One region of the Serratia sp. MMO-28 genome, then DNA from elsewhere that is predicted to be linked to it. Evidence: predicted binding sites of a transcription regulator. Region 1 holds the regulator's gene; the other holds the start of a gene.
The links. Region 1 encodes CRP, which controls carbon source genes, mostly activating them, when cyclic AMP is high. Its sites were predicted from a motif close to ATGTGANNNNNNTCACAT; they were not measured.
Positions count from the first base shown of each region.

Region 2: WG891_RS16785 (ABC-F family ATPase) is a predicted target of CRP. The motif match lies at 2,055-2,072, and genes of this name have one in related genera.

Region 1 covers NZ_JBBCVB010000020.1:47,397-50,818, reverse strand. Annotated here, with positions in the region: gene WG891_RS17730 (YccS/YhfK family putative transporter) at 1-1,073, opposite strand, end outside; gene crp (cAMP-activated global transcriptional regulator CRP) at 1,129-1,761, opposite strand; gene WG891_RS17720 (OsmC family protein) at 2,144-2,551, shown strand; gene WG891_RS17715 (LysR substrate-binding domain-containing protein) at 2,554-3,422, opposite strand, start outside.
Region 2 covers NZ_JBBCVB010000019.1:502-3,923, reverse strand. Annotated here, with positions in the region: gene WG891_RS16790 (autotransporter outer membrane beta-barrel domain-containing protein) at 1-1,236, opposite strand, end outside; partial or broken gene WG891_RS27070 (autotransporter outer membrane beta-barrel domain-containing protein) at 1,252-1,719, opposite strand; gene WG891_RS16785 (ABC-F family ATPase) at 2,099-3,422, shown strand, end outside.

The DNA of each region.
Region 1 (3,422 bases):
CATGACAGGTAGCTCACCACCGCAGGCCAGAAGGGTAACCGCGATTGGTTTGCCATCAGATCGCGCCGATACAGCGGGCGTTGGGTGCGTAACAGGCGGGCGATGCGGCTGAAATGGTAAAAGCAGAACTGGCCTACCGGGTTATCGGCATGCTGTGTGGCCACTTTTTCCAGTGCCGCCAGCTCACTCTTCATGCTGAAACGCGTTGAGCGCCGGTGATAGAGAATATCGTTGGCCACGACGCGTAAACGCCCGGCAATCACCTGCGCGTTGCGGCGGATAATCGCTTCGGCCTGGCTCTGCTCGACCAGCTTTTGCACCTCTTCCGGTTGATGCAGGCTGACGGTAATGTGTTCCTGCAGATCGAGTGCCACCTGGAAAGTGCGCTGCAGGCGTTTTTGTTCCTGGCTATTGGCATGAGGCAGGAAGTTAACTTGCTGATACAGCAGGCTGATCATGTCCATCACCTTCTGCTGGCGTTGCAGCAGCGGTGGCAGTGCGGTTTCGGGATCGATATGCTGGGTCAGCAGCGAGTATTTAGCTTCGAAATAGTCCGCCAACTGGATATAGAGCTGGCTCAGGGACTCGCGCATTGGCTGCTCTTTCCACAGTTTGAACCAGAACCAGGTGAACAGCCCGTACCAGAGGGTGCCAACCAGATACAGCAGCGGGGTATGCCAGATCGGTACGTGGCCTGCCATGCTGAGAGAGAAGATGGCCGCGACCAGCGCGGCGGGCAGCAGGCGCGCATGCAGCGGGCTGATTTCACCGCTGACGCCCAGCAACAGCGCCATCGCCAGCATCAGCAGGGGCAACGGAATATGCCACAACAGCGCCTGTTGCAGCAGCAAGCTGCTGAGGGCAAACAGAGAGCCGCCGACGATCAGGCGTTTAAAAAAGCGTTTGTGGGGTGTGTCTAATCCGGCAATGTTGCAGCAGGCAGGCACCAGAGAGAACAGCAGGCCGAGTTGCAGGTTGCCCAGCAGCAGGAAGAAAACCACCGGCAGACACAGCACCAGCGTTTGCCGCAGTGCGTAGTTGACTTCTGGGTGGTAGATCAGGCGCCGCCACATGAGTAATCGGGGGAAGCTAAAAAAGCGGCGTATTGCTACGCCGCTTCTTCAATGATTAACGCGTGCCGTAAACGACAATGGTTTTGCCGTGGGCAGAAATCAGGTTTTGATCTTCGAGCATTTTCAAAATACGACCGACGGTTTCACGTGAGCAACCGACGATTTGACCAATTTCCTGGCGGGTAATCTTGATTTGCATGCCGTCCGGGTGAGTCATGGCATCGGGCTGTTTTGCCAGATTCAGCAAGGTTTGCGCGATGCGGCCGGTAACGTCAAGGAAGGCGAGGTTACCCACTTTCTCTGAGGTGACTTGCAGGCGGTTTGCCATCTGCGCAGACAGGCGCATCAGGATATCCGGGTTAACCTGAATCAACTGGCGGAATTTCTTATAGGAAATTTCAGCCACTTCACAGGCTGTTTTCGCTCTAACCCAGGCACTGCGTTCCTGGCCTTCTTCAAATAATCCAAGTTCACCGATGAAATCCCCCTGATTCAGGTAGGACAGGATCATCTCTTTGCCTTCTTCATCCTTGATCAGCACCGCAACGGAGCCTTTCACAATGTAGTAAAGCGTTTCGGCCTTTTCACCTTGGTGAATCAGCGTACTCTTTGATGGATATTTGTGGATATGGCAATGAGACAGGAACCATTCGAGAGTAGGGTCTGTTTGCGGTTTGCCGAGAACCATTCGCTGTTATCCTCTGTTGTTATCGCTGCCTTGTATCACAGGGGTCAGAGTTCCCTGTAAAACGTGCTTATAGCCTGGTGTAATGTGGGGTGGCTATCAACAGGTTTTGAGGCATGTTATAGAAATACGCTTGTACTCTAGCATATTAACTTGCGTGAAGTGCTGCAAGTTACATTCTGTTAACATGCCAATATAGGGCCCTTTCCTCGGGCATTTCCCTGAAATCGATGACCTGGAAAGAGTTATTGCGGCTCTGTTTGTAGCACAGAGTGAGGCGAGTGTCTTGTGTTGTCTCGCTTCAGCATGATTAGCATCAGGTTCCGTTGCCAGTTTCTATGCGAAAGCGTACCCTGATTTTGAGAAATTAACCGGAGTGTACAAAATGCAGGCAAGAGTTAAGTGGGTGGAAGGGCTGACATTCTTGGGTGAGTCTGCGTCCGGCCATCAGGTGTTGATGGATGGTAACGCGGGCGATAAAGCGCCAAGTCCAATGGAAATGGTCTTGATGTCAGTGGGCGGTTGCAGTGCTATTGACGTCGTGTCTATTTTGCAGAAAGGCCGTAACGATGTCCGTGACTGCGAGGTGAAACTGACCTCGGAGCGCCGTGAAGAAGCACCGCGTCTGTTTACCCATATCAACCTGCATTTTATCGTCACTGGTAAAGGGCTGACCGATAAGATTGTTGAGCGTGCGGTTAACCTGTCGGCCGAGAAATATTGCTCGGTTTCGCTGATGCTGAGCAAAGCGGCCAGCGTTACCCACAGCTTTGAAATTCGTGACGTTGCCTGAGGCTACCAAGGGTAGTGCTGGCAATGGCTGCGTAGTAAATCCAGAAATCGCCGCGCCGTGACGGTCAGCGGTGATTTTTGTGAATACAGGACGCAGTACTGTGCCTGCGGCAGATCGTCGATAGGCAAAGCCACCAGTTCTTGATGTAAATAGAACGGCGTGTTCATGGCCCGCGCGACGATCGTCAAATAATCTGCCTTCAGCACCATATTCAAGCCGCATACCGCTGAATCTGAGCGAATGGGGCGTTGGGACAACTGTTGATAGAAGTTGCCAAGCAGCGTTTGCAGTTGCTGGTAATAACCCATATCGGTTTCCGGCAGCAGCCATTTGGCCTCGTGCAGTTCGTGCAGCGTGGTTGCCTGTGCCAAAGGGTGCCCACGGCGCGCAATAACGCAAAATGGGGCGCTGAACAGCGGTTCGAGCACTAAATCTTGCAGCGGTAATTCAGGGCTGCTCGTGCCGACGGCAAAATCCAACTTGCCAGCCTGCAAGGCGGGCAATAACGTTGAAAGCTGCGCTTCGCGGATCAACAGATTGGCCTGCGGGGTAGAGGCCTTGAAGAGTTCGACCAGTTTCGGCAACAGCGTCACGGCCAGCAGCGAAGAGCAGCCTATCGCCAGGCTGCCTTGCGAACGCTGGTCCAACTGTTGGATCTCCTCAGTGGCGCGCTGTAATTCCTCAATCACTAATTGCACCCGCAGAGCAAAAATGTGGCCGTTTGGCGTCAGCGTCATCCCTTTACTGCCGCGCACAATCAGCTGGGTTTTCAGCGTTTGTTCCAGTTCCTGGATCGAGCGGCTGATCGCCGGTTGAGACTGATCTAACGCGCGTGCCGCGGCACGAATGCTGCCACAGCGTATCACTTGCT
Region 2 (3,422 bases), on a different contig from region 1:
TTGTCCCTCATGGATAAGGTAATCCAACCCGCTCGGTTCCAGCGGGTTGTTGCTGAAATTACCACTGATGCCTTCAACCGTATGAATAAAGACATAACCGTTCTGGATCGCATCGCTGGCCGTTACCGGCTCGGGCCCCTCAGAAAAGCCGTTGATGAACAGCGTGCCGCCTAGCTGCGCCCGCTGTGCGGTAATGTCTGGTGAGGCGCCAAGGGTGGCGGAGAGTAATGAACCCGCCTGTTGGGTAAATGTACCGCCGATGTTGAGCGTAGAGTTGACCTGGCCAATGTTAGTGGTCGCCCCACTCTGAGCGGTATAATCGCCTGAAATACTGGAGGTACTTGCCTGTGAAAATTGCAGAGTGCCCTGCTGTACGGTGACGTTGCCAAAGGTATTGTTGTTAGTGAGAGTCAGTTGACCTGCGCCTGTTTTAATCAGGTCACCGCCGGTAATTGTACCGGCAAACAGGGTGTCATCCGTGGCACCGGTATTGTTGGCGGTGAGGGTCGCGCCGTTAAGGGTGATGGTACCGCCATTGCCGGAGAGGCGGTTGGCCAACTGGTTATTACCTGCGAAATTGAGTATGCCACCGTTAACGATCACATCAGAACTGCCGGAAAAGGCGTTGGCAAGCCCTGTCTGCAAGGTGCCGGCATTAACGATGGTGGCCCCGGTGTATTGCTGGGCCATGTTCAGCGCTAACGTACCCGCACCTTGTTTGGTCAGCGATCCTACACCGGTAAAGGCATTAGATGAGCTGATATCAAAGCCATTCGAGTCGATAACTGCGCCACCGGACAGCAATTGCAGCCCATCAGCCTCAGTCAGGCTGATAAAATCGGGCAGAGAGGACAATGCGCGCAGAGTCCCTTGATCAAAATAGAGTACCCCATTTCCTGTAACGCTGTTGGCGCTAACCAGGCCGCCATTTTCGATATACAAGGTACCACTCGCGCGGCCAGGGGAGCTCCCTACGGTCAATATACCCGCATTGGCCCAGGTGGATCCTACACCGCTCACCGTGACGGTGCCTGTGCCAGGTAAAATCCCGCTCCTACCAATGGTACCAGCGCTGTTGGTCACCGTAGCGCCATTCTGGATGGTCAGTTGCCCGTTCGTCCCATTGCCGACTATCGTCGAAGTACCAATGCTTACGTTTGACCCTACACCATCAACGGTAGCCATACCCTCACCTGTAGGTTGATCAGTATTGTTGTAGCCAATACCTAAGATCAAACCAGTAGAAACCTTTCCACCGTCTTTAACGATAAGGGAGCCAATACCGCTATATCCGACAAATAAAGAGCTTGAAGTTATGCTAAGTGTTGAACCTGCACCAGAAACAAGGACTTGCCCGGAACTATGACCTATCCTACCGATATAACTGACCCCGGCATTTACCACCCCGCCGTTTTCTATGGTAAGCGTGCCGCTGCTATCTTTAGCATAGCCTACATATATGGTTCCATTGCTCCAGCGCGAACCGGTACCAGAAACAATAACATTGCCAGTGCCAGTTGAGCTGCCGCCGAGATAACTAATCGTACTGGAGACGATCCCTCCATTCTGGATAATCAGAGTACCGTCGCCATTTACTCCCAAAAGCAAACTACTGCCCACATTCCAAGGTGAACTTTGTGTGTCTGGCACAATCACGGTTTGCCCGCCTTCAATGGTCGCCGCCAGCGTGCCCAGAGGGTAGCCTAGAAGAACCGCCATTATTGCTGCTGACATCGGTCGAAGTACAAAAGGTAAAGCGTTCTTGCGCATACCATATCCTTATAAGGTGTAATGACATGAATGTGATGAGGTGAACTTCTTGACGTTGAAAATATGATGCGGCGAAGCGCATAAGTGCGATTCTGGGTTATGCACCGACAATGAAAGTGGTAAACCCATTGATGAATAAATAGTACACATGAGAAAATGTTACTAATTTGTTATCCATCACGGCTGATATCAATGAGTGTAGAAGATTCTTACGATAATGCCCTGATGGAAAGTTCAACCGGTCGTCTAAAATGAAGGCGATCCTATAGTTCCGTTATGGCATAATGCGCGCCAAATCACATTCCCTATGAAATAAAGAGCGAGCGCTGTGTTAAGCACTAACAACATCACCATGCAGTTTGGCAGTAAGCCGTTGTTTGAAAATATCTCCGTCAAGTTTGGCGGCGGTAACCGTTACGGTTTGATCGGAGCTAACGGCTGCGGTAAATCCACCTTTATGAAAATCCTCGGCGGCGATCTGGTGCCAAGCGCCGGTAACGTGTTCCTCGATCCGAACGAGCGCCTGGGTAAACTGCGCCAGGATCAGTTCGCGTTTGAAGAGTTCAGCGTGCTGGATACCGTGATCATGGGCCATACCGAGCTGTGGGCGGTAAAAGAAGAGCGCGATCGCATTTACGCCATGGCGGAGATGAGCGAAGAAGACGGCTATAAAGTGGCCGATCTGGAAGTCGCCTACGGAGAGATGGACGGTTACACTGCTGAAGCCCGTGCGGGTGAACTGTTGCTCGGCGTGGGGATTCCGGTTGAACAGCATTACGGCCCAATGAGCGAAATCGCGCCAGGCTTTAAGCTGCGGGTGCTGTTGGCGCAGGCGCTGTTCTCTGATCCAGAAATTCTGCTGCTCGACGAACCCACCAACAACCTGGACATCGATACCATTCGCTGGCTGGAGCAGGTGCTGAACGAGCGTAACAGCACCATGATTATCATTTCGCACGACCGTCACTTCCTGAACATGGTGTGTACTCACATGGCGGATCTGGACTACGGCGAACTGCGCGTTTATCCAGGCAACTACGACGAATACATGACGGCAGCGACTCAGGCGCGTGAACGTCTGATGTCAGACAACGCTAAGAAGAAGGCGCAGATTAACGAGTTGCAGGCATTCGTCAGCCGCTTTAGCGCCAACGCTTCCAAATCCAAGCAGGCGACTTCTCGTGCCCGTCAGATCGACAAGATCCAACTGGAAGAGGTGAAAGCCTCCAGCCGTCAGAACCCGTTCATCCGTTTCGAGCAGGATAAGAAGCTGTTCCGTAACGCGCTGGAAGTGGAAGCGTTGACCAAAGGTTTTGACAACGGCCCGCTGTTCAGCAAGCTCAACCTGATGGTTGAAGTGGGTGAGAAAGTCGCGATTCTGGGCGCCAACGGTATCGGTAAATCCACCTTGCTGAAAACGCTGGTCGGGGATGAGTTGCCGGATCACGGTAGCGTGAAATGGTCGGAAAACGCCAAGATCGGTTACTACGCGCAGGATCACGAATACGAGTTTGATGACCAACTGACGGTGTTCGACTGGATGAGCCAGTGGAAGCAGGAGAAAGACGACGAGCAGGCAGTACGTAGCGTGCTGGGCCGTTTGCTGTTCAGCCAGGACGACATTAAGAAGCGCGTTAAGGTGCTGTCGGGCG